One region of the Bacillus swezeyi genome, then DNA from elsewhere that is predicted to be linked to it. Evidence: riboswitches for the same ligand, from Rfam matches in the RefSeq annotation. Region 1 holds a riboswitch; each other region holds the start of a gene.
What was found. A riboswitch is a leader RNA that binds a small molecule or an ion and turns the genes downstream of it on or off. The one in region 1 is predicted to bind S-adenosylmethionine.
Positions count from the first base shown of each region.

Region 2: linked by a shared signal. The riboswitch ahead of RBH91_RS06960 (methionine biosynthesis PLP-dependent protein) and the one ahead of RBH91_RS16790 (MetQ/NlpA family ABC transporter substrate-binding protein) in region 1 are both predicted to bind S-adenosylmethionine.
Region 3: linked by a shared signal. The riboswitch ahead of mtnK (S-methyl-5-thioribose kinase) and the one ahead of RBH91_RS16790 (MetQ/NlpA family ABC transporter substrate-binding protein) in region 1 are both predicted to bind S-adenosylmethionine.

Region 1 covers NZ_CP133085.1:3,392,106-3,396,911, forward strand. Annotated here, with positions in the region: gene RBH91_RS16785 (MDR family MFS transporter) at 206-1,390, opposite strand; gene RBH91_RS16790 (MetQ/NlpA family ABC transporter substrate-binding protein) at 1,521-2,342, opposite strand; SAM riboswitch class I at 2,404-2,509, opposite strand; gene RBH91_RS16795 (coiled-coil domain-containing protein) at 2,639-3,313, shown strand; gene RBH91_RS16800 (ABC transporter permease) at 3,343-4,668, opposite strand; gene RBH91_RS16805 (ABC transporter ATP-binding protein) at 4,658-4,806, opposite strand, start outside.
Region 2 covers NZ_CP133085.1:1,440,201-1,445,006, reverse strand. Annotated here, with positions in the region: gene metC (cystathionine beta-lyase) at 1-811, opposite strand, end outside; gene RBH91_RS06960 (methionine biosynthesis PLP-dependent protein) at 804-1,925, opposite strand; SAM riboswitch class I at 1,989-2,105, opposite strand; gene RBH91_RS06955 (helix-turn-helix transcriptional regulator) at 2,234-3,181, shown strand; gene RBH91_RS06950 (DinB family protein) at 3,260-3,748, shown strand; gene RBH91_RS06945 (helix-hairpin-helix domain-containing protein) at 3,763-4,212, shown strand; gene RBH91_RS06940 (esterase family protein) at 4,364-4,806, shown strand, end outside.
Region 3 covers NZ_CP133085.1:1,652,787-1,657,592, forward strand. Annotated here, with positions in the region: gene RBH91_RS08185 (methylated-DNA--[protein]-cysteine S-methyltransferase) at 1-366, shown strand, start outside; gene RBH91_RS08190 (hypothetical protein) at 457-570, shown strand; gene mtnA (S-methyl-5-thioribose-1-phosphate isomerase) at 578-1,639, opposite strand; gene mtnK (S-methyl-5-thioribose kinase) at 1,645-2,838, opposite strand; SAM riboswitch class I at 2,921-3,064, opposite strand; gene RBH91_RS08205 (carbon-nitrogen family hydrolase) at 3,147-3,926, opposite strand; gene RBH91_RS08210 (pyridoxal phosphate-dependent aminotransferase) at 4,021-4,806, shown strand, end outside.

The sequences.
Region 1 (4,806 bases):
AGCCCTTAGTTTAGTCAAGCGACTTCAGGCCATCGAGCAGCCCCCCTAGACCCCTTGCGATGATATTCGATACTACCATACAGAAAATGTGTTCTGTCTGAGAAGAAAAAAAGCTTGTTTCTTCCATTATATGTGAAGATTTAGGTAATAATCTTGATTCATTTGATTCATTTTTACGTAATTACAATTACCTATTTTTTCTATGTCAGTCTTGGTGCTGCTGGATGGGGAGCTGCTTCTCTTTCCTGCTGTATAAAAATGCCGTCCCGATACCGATCATCAATAAAACGATCAGTACCGCCAGCAAAGCCTGCATGCTGAAAAAATCAACAAGCATCCCGCCAAAAAGAGGCCCGACCATTCTTCCTCCGGTGGCCATACTGTTGACAATCCCTTGATAAAAACCTTCTTTTCCCTGTGGAGCGAGACGGTTTGCTATTGTAGGGACAGCCGGCCATACAAGCATTTCACCGATCGTCAGCACGATCATCGCAGCAAGGAATGCCTGAAATTGTTCTGCCGCAAACAGAATACCGTAGGCGAACATAAAAATAACAAAGCCGATCACGATCTGTTTTAACAGCGATTCGGCAAATCGTTTGACAAAGAAGCCGATAAGCGGCTGCCCAAAGACGATAAGCGCGCCGTTCACAGTCCATAACAGGCTGTACTGGCCAAGAGATACACCAAGCTCCTGAGTATGTGAAGCGATGGTGGAAGACCATTGAGAATAAGCGATCCAGCCCAGAAGATACCCCGTACATATGATCATGAGGGCGTGAAACCTCGGCTTCACGCTAACCGAATCGGCGTGATCCAAAACGGATGACTGAACGGTCTTTTCCGTCCGAATATGTTTAAATCCGAAAAATGCAATCAAGAAAAACACCGCGTAAAGCATCGCATTCGCAAGAAATACATAAGTGAAGGAAAAGGAAGCGACAAGTCCTCCGAGCGCCGAACCAACTGCAACCCCCGCATTTTGCGCCACATACACTGCATTAAATGCTTTTCTTCCGCCCTTAGGCCAAACCGAACCGGCCATTGCATAACAGGCCGGAAAAACAATGCCGGAGCCAAAGCCGGCTGCTGTCAACAAAAGAATGTAAGCGGTCCAGTCGTGAAAAAAGACAAGCCCTGACAGGCATGCAAACGTCATGACGATTCCTAAAAGAACCGTTTTAAAACCGCCGATCTTATCAAATAGAAATCCACCGCACAAGTTGCCGATGACATTTGCACCTGAGTTCAGCATTAACACGAATCCGGCAGCCGTTAATGACTTGCCCAAATGCTGATGGATATAGATGGTATTCAGCGGCCACAAAAAAGAAGCTCCTGTTACATTGATAAACATCCCGATGACCAAAAGCCATAACGTTCGCGGCATTGTGTTTCCTTCTTTCTGATTTTAGTTCCTCCTAGATTCTATTCGTTTCGGGCGGATTTTTCAATTGACAGGTTTTGATTTTCGGCCGCAAAAAATCCCCTTTTTGCTAAAGGAGATTTTTTGCACTTTGCTATTCCGTCATCCATTTCGGCTTTCCAAAACCCGCAAATGCTTGATCAATGGTTTCTTCAAAAGCCTTGGATTTGATCACTTCTTTTAAATCTTCGGCAAACTGCTTATCTTTGTTTTTTCCATCCACAACGACTTGATTGCGGTAGCGGTCAGGCATATTTTCAAGCGCCAGTGCATCCTGCAGCTTCATATTGGCCGACAGGGCGAAATTTCCGGGCACAGCGGCGATATCCAGATCTTCCACAGCCCGCGGCAGGTTCGCAGATTCAAGCTGTTTAAATGTCAATTTTTTTGGATTTTCCGCAATATCGTGAACCGAGGCCTTTAATGTATCGATATTATTTTTAAGCTTAATCAGCCCCTGATCCTTTAATGTTAAAAATGCCCTGGCGGCGTTAGCCGGATCATTCGGAATGGCCACTTCCGCACCGGCCTCAACATCTTTCAAATCCTGATATTTTTCTGAATAAAGCCCCATCGGCGCCGTCGGCACTGTCATCAGGCCGGTGAGGTTTTTATGATTTTCCCGATTGTATGCCTTCATAAAGACTTCATGCTGAAACAGATTGGCGTCAAGTTCGCCCTCGCTTAATGCTGTATTCGGCTGAACATAATCGGTAAATTCAATGGTCTCTACTTTATAGCCCTTTTTCTCAAGTTCAGGCTGAATCGCCTTTGTGACCATATCATAATACGGACCTGCGGTTGCGCCGATCCTGATCGTCTTGCCTCCGCTTTCCGCGCCGTTTCCGCATGCGGCAAGGAGTGTGATGATGCTCGTTAATACAAGTGCAGACGCCCATTTTACATATTTCTTCATGTTATTCTCCTCCTCCATCATAAAAAAAACTCTTTCAGCTAATCTGAAAGAGTTGTTCTTCAACTTATCTTTCAGAATGCATCTGACATTCTGCTGGATTTAGCACCTTGCATATGCAGGTTGCTGAGATTTCACAGGGCCAGTCCCTCCATCTCTCTTCATAAGCTCAATATTAATTTTTAAATGATTTCTCCATTTTACGTTTGAATATTTAGATTTGCAAGAAGTTTTTCATTGTAAACATTTTTTTCATAATGAGTTAAAATATGAATATCAAAACAGAAAGGAGAGGAATAATGGCATTCTTAATGATGATCGGGTTTTTATCTCTTATTTTTTCGATCGGCTATTTTGCATTTCATTTTATACGAAAGCTCTTTTCAAAAGATAAAAGGTTTTCCAGAAAAATCTTCTATCCTTGTTTTATCGGCGGGCTCCTCCTTCTCATCATCACAGCACCATTTAACGATCAAGAGACATATGCCGATACGAAAAAACCGGAAAATCTGACAGCACAAGTGAAAGAATTAACCTCTGAAAAGTCAAATTTACAAAAAGAACAAAAAGCATTAAAACAGCAGCTCAAACAAGCAAAAGAAAAACTAACAGCCACCCAAACAGAGAATGAAACGCTGAAAAAAGAAAACGAAAAACTCAACAAAGAAAAAGACGAGCTGACGAAAGACAAAACATCCCTGACTGAAAAACTGGAAAAAGCAGAAGTGAAAAGCGGGAATGCAAAAGCGGCGTCAAAAGAGAAGAGCGCTTCTGCTACAGCCCCGTCAAACAACAGCGGCGAATCTTCGGAAAACACCGCTCAAAGCAATCAAGAGTGCAAAATTAAGGGAAGCGTCAACCACATCTATCATACACCGGGAAGTACATACTACAACCGCACGAAAAACGTCGTCCAATGGTTCTGCTCAGAAAAAGAAGCCAGGGCAGCTGGATACAGTCCGCCTAAACGATAAAAAAGCCGGCATAGCGCCGGCTTTTCACCTTATAATTCTCTTCTTAATGCCGTCAGCACGTTCGTTTTTGTCGCTTTGACGGCCGGATTGAGGCCGGAAAGCATCGCGACGCCCGCGCTGATGGCGGTTGCGATGATGACAAGGCTCAACGGAATATAAGAGAATGTAATGTTGAACTCTTCCCCTCCGCCTTGAGTCATGGACGCCAGAATCGGCGGAACAATTTTGTTCACTAGAAAGCTGACGCCGTAAGAAATAACCACGCCGAAAACAGATCCGATGATGCCGATATAGGCGCTCTCCATCAAAAACATTTTCCGAATCACATTCGGGCTCGCACCGATCGCTTTCATAATACCGATCTCCTGCGTGCGCTCTTTGACGGCCATCGTCATCGTGTTGAAAATTCCGATCGCGGAAATGAGTACGGCAATGACGCCGACGAAAATCAGGCCGATTTTAAAAGCCATGAAAAACACATTGATACTATCAAGCTTTTTTGTCACTGAATCAACGTAAAACCCTTTGTCTTCCAAATCGCTTGTCAGCTGTCCAACATGCTCAAAGCTGTCCGCAAAAACAGACAACGTTTTTTGAATGGCACCATCATCTTTGTCCGTCTTCAAAAAACCGGTGAATTGTTTTGCCATTTCATCGCTGACATACACATGCGCATCGGTTGCCCAATCATATGAAGGCTTTTTTGTCACTCCGACAACTTTAAAATCGTACGTTTTTTCTTTGCCTTTTTCTCCTGTTTTCTGATCAATTCTTGAGACCTTTAATTCAATCGTTTTGCCGAGAATATCCTTTGTATAGCCTTTTGGCTCTTTTACATCTTCCGCATTACTGCTGAGCTGCTTTTCATATTCCTTCGCTTCTTTTTTCGTCCAGAATGTCTCTCCAAAATGATAGCCGACAACAATTTCATTCGGTGATTTCGCTACCCGTCCGCGGTCCAGGTCAATATTGGCCTTTTGCTCCGCTGCCATATCGGTAATCGTAACATATGGAATTTGCTGATTGGCCCGGCCGCCTAATTTGGCTTCAACAGGAACATTCACTTGTGTACGCTCAATGATGGCCGCTACATCATCTCGGTCTGCAAACTCATTTAAATCTTTCTTTTGAAGGGGTTTTTCACTTTGCCCCTCTTTACCGACAATATCGATTTTCGTCACAACCTGTTCCTTCATCAGCTGATCGGTCAATGATTTTTGCAGTCCGAATCCGACGGAAGAAAGCACGATTAAAAACGCGCAGGCCACTGTTGTCGCAAGGATTGTCATAAACACACGAAGGCGGTTTTTCTTCATATTTCTTCTGATGAATTTCAGCTGATCCTTAAACTTCAACAGTCTCTTCCCCTTTCTCTAACACACCGTCAGATAAATGAAATTTCGTATTGGCAATCGATGCCACCTCATCATCATGAGTGATGATGATGAATGTAATGCCGCGCTCTCTATTCAACTGCTGAATGAATCCGAGGA
Region 2 (4,806 bases), 2.0 Mb from region 1:
GCTTCGCAAAAAATTCGGCTAGCTGCTGAGCCGTTCTGCTCGCTTTTTCCAGCCGCACCTGCAATGTTTTCAATCCTCTCAACACAAGCCAGCAGTCTTGGGCGCCAAGAACCGCTCCAAACGAATTTTGCAGTTTATAAAGATCCTCCCCGAGCTTTTTGTCTTTAACAACAGCAAGTCCTGATAAAACATCGCTGTGGCCGCTTAAAAATTTCGTCGCACTGTGAAGCACGACATCAACGCCGAGCTCAAGCGGACGCTGCAGCGCCGGGGTCATGAATGTGTTATCAAGGAACGTCAGACAGTCGTGCGCTTTGGCAAGCTTGACGACGCCTCTTATATCCGTAATGCCGAGCGTCGGATTTGACGGTGTCTCAAGGTAGATGACTTTAGTGTTTTCTTTTATGTTTAAAGCAATTTCATTTAAATCGGTCATATCGACGAAAGTATGTTCAATGCCGAAGCGGCTCAGCACATCTGTGATCATGCGGTACGTTCCGCCGTAGACATCCTTTGTGACGAGGACATGATCGCCTTTTGATAAAAGCAAAAAGGCGGTGGAAATAGCGGCCATGCCGGATGAAAACGCGAATCCCCGCGTCCCGCCTTCAAGCTCTGCTATCGTGTCTTCAAGCGCCTTCCTCGTCGGCGTTCCGGAACGGCTGTAGTCATATTCGCCAAACTGGTCAAATGAGCCTTGATGAAAGGTTGAAGCATGCTGGATCGGCACGCTGACGGCTCCGGTCGCTTCATCTGTTTTATTTTGATTGTGGACGAGTTTTGTTTCGAACGTCCAATTTCCATTACTCATGCGGAACCGCCTCCTCTTTTACTTTCTGCAGCGCCTGTTGAAGGTCTTCCTTCAAATCTGATACATGCTCAATTCCGACTGAAAAGCGCAGGAGCCTGTTGCAGACGCCGCCGGCGATGCGTATTTCTTCAGGAATATCCATATGGGTCTGGGTCGCCGGATAGGTGATAAAGCTTTCTACCCCGCCGAGGCTTTCGGCAAAGCAGATCGTTTTTAAATGTTTCAAAAACGGGTTGACCCATTCTTCCTTTTGGATACGGAATGACAGCATGCCGCCCTGTCCTGGATAAAGAACATCGGCAACCTCTTCTTGCGCTTCCAAAAAGGCCGCGAGCTCGCGGGCGTTTTCCTGATGCTGCTTCATTCTGAGAGCCAGCGTCTTCATGCCCCTCATCAAAAGCCAGGAATCAAACGGCGATAAGACGGCCCCGATGGCGTTTTGATGCTGAAACATCTCTTCGGACAGCGCTTCGCCTTTCGAGACGACAAGCCCTGCCAAGAGATCATTGTGGCCGCCCAAATACTTTGTCGCGCTGTGAATGACGAGATCAGCGCCCCATTCAATCGGCTTTTGCAAAACAGGTGTATAAAACGTATTGTCGACGATCAAAAGCAAATCGTGCGCCTTGGCGATTTCTGCGACTTTTTGAATATCGGTTTCCTGCATTAACGGATTTGTCGGTGTTTCCACAAACAGCGCTTTTGTGTTTTCCGTGATTTTCGACTTGATACAGTCTTCATCTGAAAAATCGTCATATAAAAAGCGGAGGCCGTATTTTTTCCATTCGTTTTCAAAAAGGCGGTATGTTCCTCCGTATAAATCTGAGGAGACAATCAGTTCATCACCGCTTTGAAACAAAGCCATGATCGTCTGAATGGCAGCCATACCAGAACTGAACGCAAAACCGCGCGTCCCTCCTTCGAGTTTCGCGATTGCATCTTCCACAAGCTGTCTTGTTGGATTTTTTGTACGGATATAGTCGAATCCGGTTGATTCTCCGATTCCTTTATGTCTGTAGGCAGATGAGAAATAAACGGGCGGATTGACGGTTCCTGTTATTTCATCACTTCGGTTTCCGATTTGCGCCAGTGTTGTTTGTACATGTTCAGTCATATGACACCATCCTTTAAAAAGTAAAAACCCCTTCTTCATAAGAAGAAGGGGATTATACGCTTCTTCTTATCTTCCAAGCATCCGCTTGCTGGATTTAGCACCTTGGTACACTGACAAAATCAGTGCATACCGGTTGCTGAGGTTTCAAAGGGCCAGTCCCTCCACCTCTCATGATAAGAATCTCTTTAATTTTCTGATTGTTCTTTACTTTAAACTAAATCTGGACATTTTTCAAGAGGCTTTTTTTCATCTTTCCGGCTCTTTTATCGTGGTATGATTTAATCATACGTCACATTTGGAGGAAGCGAATGCCTAAAACACAGCGGTTGATCGAACTGATGATGACCATTCATACAAAGCGAAGATTCACAGCCCGGGAGCTTGCCGCTGAATTCGGCGTCTCGTACCGCACCATTCTCCGCGACCTGGATGAGCTGAGCGCTCTCGGCGTCCCCGTCTATTCTGAAACAGGCGCCAATGGAGGCTATTATTTACTGAATGAGCCGATGCTGCCGCCGCTTTTTTTCACAGAATCTGAAGCAGCTGCCATGTTTTTTGCCTATCAATCTTTGCAGTTTTTTGGATCGCTCCCCTTTGAAGCCGAAACGAGAACGGTTTTGAAAAAATTTTATCATCACCTCCCTGCAAACATGCAGAAACGGATCGACACAATGAAAGATAGGATCGTCTTCTGGAATCCGAACCGTCCAAAGGCAGTTGAGCATTTAAACGCTTTGCTGGACGCCGCCATAGAGCAATCCGTTATGACGATCCATTATGAAGGAACGGCGGGCGGCACGAAAAGGTCCATTCAGCCGATCGGCTTATACAGCTGGAATGGCTTCTGGTACTGTCCGGCATACTGTTTTAAAAGACAGGATTTCCGGCTGTTTCGCGCAGATCGCATTGCAAGGGCGGAAAAAACAGATGTTGAACAAGCCCGCGATCTTCCTTATGAGTCCGTTCACAGCTGGATTCAGACTTCAGAAAGCGGGTGCGAGAACCCTGTCCGTCTACACGCCGAACTGACGCGGACCGGAACAAGCAAGGCCATGTCAGACCTTGATTTGCTTAAAATCGTTGATATACATGAAGATGGAAGCGGCTCGATCAATACGCAAATCCCAAGAACGGAAATCGATTATTTTGCAGATCTTTTGTGGAATCTGGGCGCTGAAGCCGCTGTTATAGAACCGAGGGAAATCAAACTGCGCCTCAAGCAAAAAGCTGCCGAGCTTTTGAAGCGCTACAGCTGAATTTTTTTGAATCATGACAAAAGCTGTCAGGATTAACTGATAAAATATGAATGAATTCAAATAGAAAGGGTGACGCTGATGAATGCGGTTCATACATTACGAGATGTTCTTTTGCACGAAATGGAAACGGGGATTCGATCGACATGCCTTCTTTTACAAAAGGTGAAGAAAGCCGATTGGCCTTACCGCCCCACCGATAACATGCGCAGCCTGAAAGAGCTGGCTTACCATCTCATCGCCATTCCGGAAACGGATCTGGCTATCATGCGAGAGAAAAAGCAAAGCGATATCACCGAGCTCGAAAAACGGTATGGGGCATTGCAATCCGCGGAGGAAATGACGGCAGCGATGGAAAAAGGCTATGAGCAATTCAAATCCTTTTTTACATCCATGCCAGATGAAGAATTTTTGACAAAGAAGACAACGCCGTTTTATCTTGAAACAGGAATGACCCAAAGCCGTTGGCTGACGGAAACGCTCACCCACATCTTCCATCACCGGGCCCAATTGTTTAACTATTTGAAACAGCTCGGCTATCATATCAACATGTTCGATCTGTATATTTGAATGAAGGTGATCACATGAAACTGCCTTTGACAGAACAAGAGCGGTCAAACCTAAGAGCCGCACGGATAAAAATGAAAGATGCAGCAGAACTGGAGCTGTCAAGCCTCGCTCAGGCGCTCGATTCACCTTTGGCGCGGGCAAAATACATCAAAGCGCTCGCCCAATTTCAAACGGTCCCTTCCATCGGGCCGAAAATAGCTCAGTCCGTCATTGATTTAGGCTATTATTCTCTCGCAGAAATCAAGCATGAAACAGGCGCAGATTTGATCATTCGCCTGGAAAAGCTAAAAGGCTATTGGGAAGACCCTTGTGCAGAAGATGCGCTGCGCTGCATCGTCCATTACGCCAACCATCCCGGAAGCGGCAAAAGCTGGTGGGATTTCACTGCTGAAAGAAAACGATATCGGCAACAATACGGATATCCCGCGGACAGACCGTCAATCCCTTGGTACGAGAAAAAATAATCAACCAAGCTCAGGGCTGCTGATCATAACGGCAGCTCTTTTTCGCGCGGATATGCCGAAACGAAAATTGCGCCTTCGGAAGAGAATTTTCGCGAAATTCGTGTTACAATGTATGGAAACGTTCACAACATCATTTCTGGAGGAATTCATCTTGGCTATTAAAACAGGCGTCATTCAGGAGAAAAGGCTTTTTTCAGAAGAGCTCGGCGAAGAGATGGAGCTTTTGGTGTATTTGCCTGCATCCTATTCCCCGCTCTACAAATATCATGTCATCATCGCCCAGGATGGACATGACTACTTCCGGCTCGGCCGCATCAGCCGGCAGCTTGAGGAACTGCTGAAAAACGGCGAAATCGAACGATCCATCATCATTGGCGTTCCTTACAAAAACGTCAAGGAAAGAAGACTTACATACCATCCCGAAGGTTCAAAATTTGAAGCTTATAAACGCTTTTTGGCGAATGAACTTGTTCCTTTCACCGACCGCGAGTATCCGACATATCAAGTCGGATCAGGCAGGACGCTGATCGGAGATTCGCTCGGAGGAACCGTCTCGCTTATGACAGCGCTTGATTATCCAAACATGTTCGGTAA
Region 3 (4,806 bases), 1.7 Mb from region 1:
CTGATGGAGACGGCATTATTGCAAGATGCAAAGCGGCAGCTTGAAGAATACTTCAGAGGTGAGCGCAGAGCATTCAAGCTCCCGATGCACCAAGAGGGGACGGCATTCCAGCAGAATGTGTGGGAAGCGCTGCTGTCCATTCCTTACGGTGAATCGCGGAGCTATTTAGATATCGCCTGTGCGATCGGAAATCCTAAAGCGGTTCGGGCAATCGGCCAGGCGAACAAAAAAAACGCGCTTCCGATTTTGATTCCGTGCCACCGTGTCATCGGAAAAAACAATACGCTGACAGGGTATGCAGGAAATGAAACAGATAAAAAAGCGGTGCTGCTTGAGATTGAAAATATTCCTTATAAAGGAAAATAATAAAAGCGCACTGTTTCTTTTTTTTCACCAGCGACATATAATTTTATTAAGTTAAAAATGTTGGTCTTGGTAAAAAAGGAGGACGAAGCGATGAAATCAAGCCGCCCGCAAAAAATAGCCGGCTACACCGAATTGTTCGTCAAACTGCATGTCCTGACAGCAGAACAAAAAAAAGACATCATGAAATGGATTAAAATCCGCTAAAGCGTCCTTATAAAACGGCTTTAGCGGAAAAAAGCGCTTCAATTTCTTCCTCAAATCTGTCTGTTATAATCCCTTTCTCTGTAATGATTCCTGAGATCAGATGATTCGGGGTGATGTCAAAAGCGGGATTGAACACAGGCACTCCTTTCGGCGCAATTTGAGTCCCTGCGATCTGCCTGACTTCATCTGGATCGCGCTCTTCAATCGGAATGTCGTCACCGGATGAAATCGAGATGTCAAAAGTGGACAGGGGAGCAGCAATAAAAAACGGAATTTGAAAGGATTTGGCTAATATCGCCAACCCGTAGGTTCCGATTTTATTGGCTGTATCTCCGTTTTTTGCGATCCGGTCTGCTCCGACAATGACAGCGGAAATATTTTTTTCTTTCATCGTATGAGCGGACATGCTGTCGGTGATGAGCGTGACGTCGATTCCGCCCTGCATGAGCTCCCATGCCGTCAGGCGCGCACCCTGGAGTACAGGTCTTGTTTCACAGGCGTAAATATGAAGGTCAAGATCTTTTGTTTTGGCCAGATAAAACGGGGACAGCGCTGTGCCATATCGGCTTGTCGCGATCGAACCGGCATTGCAGATCGTCATGATGTTATCACCCGATTTAAACAGCTGCAAAGCATTTTGTCCGATCTGCCGGCATGTTTCCTCATCTTCAATCTGAATCTGAATCGCTTCATGGATGAGATCGGTTTTTGCTTCATTCACTGATCTTGCACCTTCTGCACAGTTCACCAGCCGGCTGAGAGCCCAGGATAAATTGACGGCCGTCGGTCTTGCCTGATTTAATTCATCCTTGAGCTTTCTGAGTTCCCGCTGGAATTCTAACACGTCTGCCGTATCGATGTTTTGGGCACAAAGGGCGAGGCCAAACGCGGCTGTGATCCCGATGGCCGGCGCCCCGCGCACTTTTAAAGTTTGAATGGCATCATAGATGTCTTCCATCGTTGTTAAATGGAGATATTCCGTCTTTTCGGGAAGTTTTTGCTGATTTAAGATTTTAACCGATGTTTCTTCCCACTCCACAGAGCGGGGCACCGCAAATTGTTTTGGCATTTTATTCACTCCTTCAGCTGGTTCTGAAACGCTTCAATGATATCTTTCGGCGTCCGGAAATCGCTGCGTTTTTCGATTAATTCTGCGCCTATGTTAAGGGCGAGCTTTTTTTGACTGATCCTCCGCTCAAATGGAACGATGGCATCAAGGTCGGCGACATGGGCAAGGCCGATCGTCCGGCGGATCATTTCACAGCCGGCAAAGCCTGCGGCGTCTTCGAATGTTTTTTTCAGGACGGCTTCAAGTTCTCCAGGTGTGCTTTTGTAGTGATCAAGACAGTCCTTTTCCCATGCTTCGCTGAATGTGCGGCTGAATGTGTTCCAAACGGTTTCGACATGGCTGTATAAAGGCGCGCGTCTGTTTTCTTCGCGGGCCAGTGCATTCAACAGCAGATTGGCGATAAACTGGCCGATATCAAAACCGATCGGGCCGAAAAAAGCAAATTCGGGGTCGATGATTTTCGTTACGCTTTCACCGGCGAAAATGCTGCCTGTATGCAAATCGCCATGAATGAGCGTTTCAGCCGAAGTTGAAAACTGCTTTTTTAATTTTTCCGCTTCAAGTTTTAAAGCCTCATTGCTCCACATTTTTTCTGCCTCATCACGCAGCTCTTCTTCAAATTCATTTGTTTCATGGTCAAAGAACGGGTCCGTAAAAACAAGGTTTTCCGTAATATCGCATAAATCCGGGTTTGTAAATTGCTTCACAAGCCGCTCTTTTATTTTTGGGTCCAATGCATAATCAGAGGAATAGAACAGCGTTTTTCCGAGAAATTCTCCGATATCCTCAGACAGGTGCGGATAGTCGTTTCCTTCGAGCAGTCCCTTTCTCGCGATTTGCAGGCGGGATAGATCCTCCAGCACGGTTACGGCTAGCTCTGTGTCTGAATAATAAACCTTTGGCACAAGATGCGGTGCGTGTTCAGCCTGACGGATCAATGCGCTGCTTTCGATTCTCGCCCTGTCCAGTGACAGCGGCCAGCTTTCACCGACGACTTTCGCATAAGGTAAGGCCTGCTTGATGATCAAGCCTTTCTGTTGCCCCTGATCATAAACATGGAAGACAAGATTGAGATTCCCATCTCCGATCTCACGGCACGTCAATGTGCTGCTGCTCGAAAAAAGTCCGAGGCGGACCGCGAGTGCGGCCGCTGAGCTTTCTGTTAAAATTTCGTATGAAGCGGTTTTCGTTACGGTCATATGTGATTCCTCCCAAAGTCGTTAACAAAAGTAAAAAGCCTCTTTCTCAGTGAGAGAAAGAGGCTAATCATCATATCCGCCTCTCTTATCTCTCAGAATGTGATCTGATGGAATTAGCACCGTGCCCTAGCAGCGCAAAATTGCTCGCGCCCCATTTCACAATGGTATTACGGTCGGTTGCTGTTGGGGTCATAAGGCCAGTCCTTCACCCAACTCTCGATAAGAGAAATCAATATAAAATTTTGAAATTTCAGTTCGATCAGTTGCTGAAAATGTTACCAGTATCACGGTTTTCTTGTCAATACTTTTTAATATAAATCTTTGCGGATGTCCTCAAAAACCGGAATTTGTCCTCTCGCTTGATCAATGTCATTCAGATCAATCTCAGCTTTGACAACCGTTTCTTCATGTCCGGCTTCTGCGAGTACATGCCCGAGCGGATCTATGATCATGCTGTGGCCGGCAAATTCGTTTGCAGGGTCTTTTCCTGAACAGTTGCAAGCTGCGACAAAGCATTGATTTTCAATGGCTCTGGCTATTAAAAGGCTTCGCCAATGATCGAGCCTCGGCCGGGGCCATTCCGCCGATACGAAGATGATGCCCGCTCCTTTTGAAGTGTGCTTCCTGATCCATTCCGGAAAACGGATGTCATAGCAGATAAATCCCGCAGCTCGTGCACCTTCAATCTCAAAACTGCCGTCAGCCGAACCGGAAGATAAATAGAGATGCTCATCCATCAGCTGAAAAAGGTGTGCTTTGCTGTATTCTTTGATCAGGTTTCCGTTTTTGTCTGCGATGTACATGGTGTTGTATACACCATTCTTTTTTTTAACGGCGACTGAACCGCACACAATATGGACATTGTTCGCTTTCGCCGTTTTCTGAAGCCATGTCTTGGTTTGTTTTCCGTCTTCGTCGCCGATTGTATCAAGGTTTTTTAAATCATAACCCGTCGTCCAAAGTTCGGGGAGAACAAGGATATCCGCATGGCTGCTTTCCGCTTCAATCAGCCGTTCTGCTTTTTTGAAGTTTTCTGAAGGGTTGCCGTAAGATATATTGAATTGCAGGCAGGAAATCGTCCGTTTCACTCTGGGTCACCTCATTTTTTACTTTACATTTTACCTTTAACAATATATGATGATGGACTATCATTTCAAGAATTTTTCAAAGCGGGTGAAAAAAATGAAATTTGAGCTTTCAAATGTGCTAAAAGAGCTGCCGGAGCAATTTTTTGCTTCCTTGGTCAAAAAGGTGAATGCAAAAATCGCAGCCGGCCATGATGTGATCAACCTCGGTCAGGGAAATCCCGATCAGCCGACACCGGACCATATTGTCGAAGCGATGGCAGAAGCCGTGCGCAACCCCGAAAATCATCAATATTCCGCTTTTCGCGGGAGCCGTTCGCTGAAAGAGGCGGCAGCCGAATTTTATAAAAGAGAGTATGGCGTTTCTGTCGATCCTGAACGGGAAGTCGCCGTATTGTTTGGAGGAAAAGCGGGTCTCGTAGAGCTGCCGCAATGTCTGTTAAACCCGGGTGATGCCGTGCTTGTTCCTGACCCGGGATATCCCGATTATTGGTCAGGTGTTGAGCTGGCAAAAGCCGTCATGGAAACGATGCCGCTCACAAAGGACAATCACTTTCTGCCCGACTTCAGCGTGATTCCGGCAGATGTAAAAGAAAAAGCGAAGCTGATGTACTTGAACTATCCGAACAACCCGACGGGAGCCCAGGCTACATCTGCTTTTTTTGCAGAAACCGTCCAATTCGCCAAAGACAACGGCATTTGCATCGTACATGATTTTGCCTACGGGGCGATCGGCTATGACGGCCAAAAGCCGGTCAGCTTTCTTGAAACAGAAGGCGCAAAGGAAGTCGGAATCGAAATTTATACACTTTCTAAAACGTACAATATGGCGGGGTGGAGAGTCGGCTTTGCTGTGGGCAATGCCTCTGTGATCGAAGCGTTG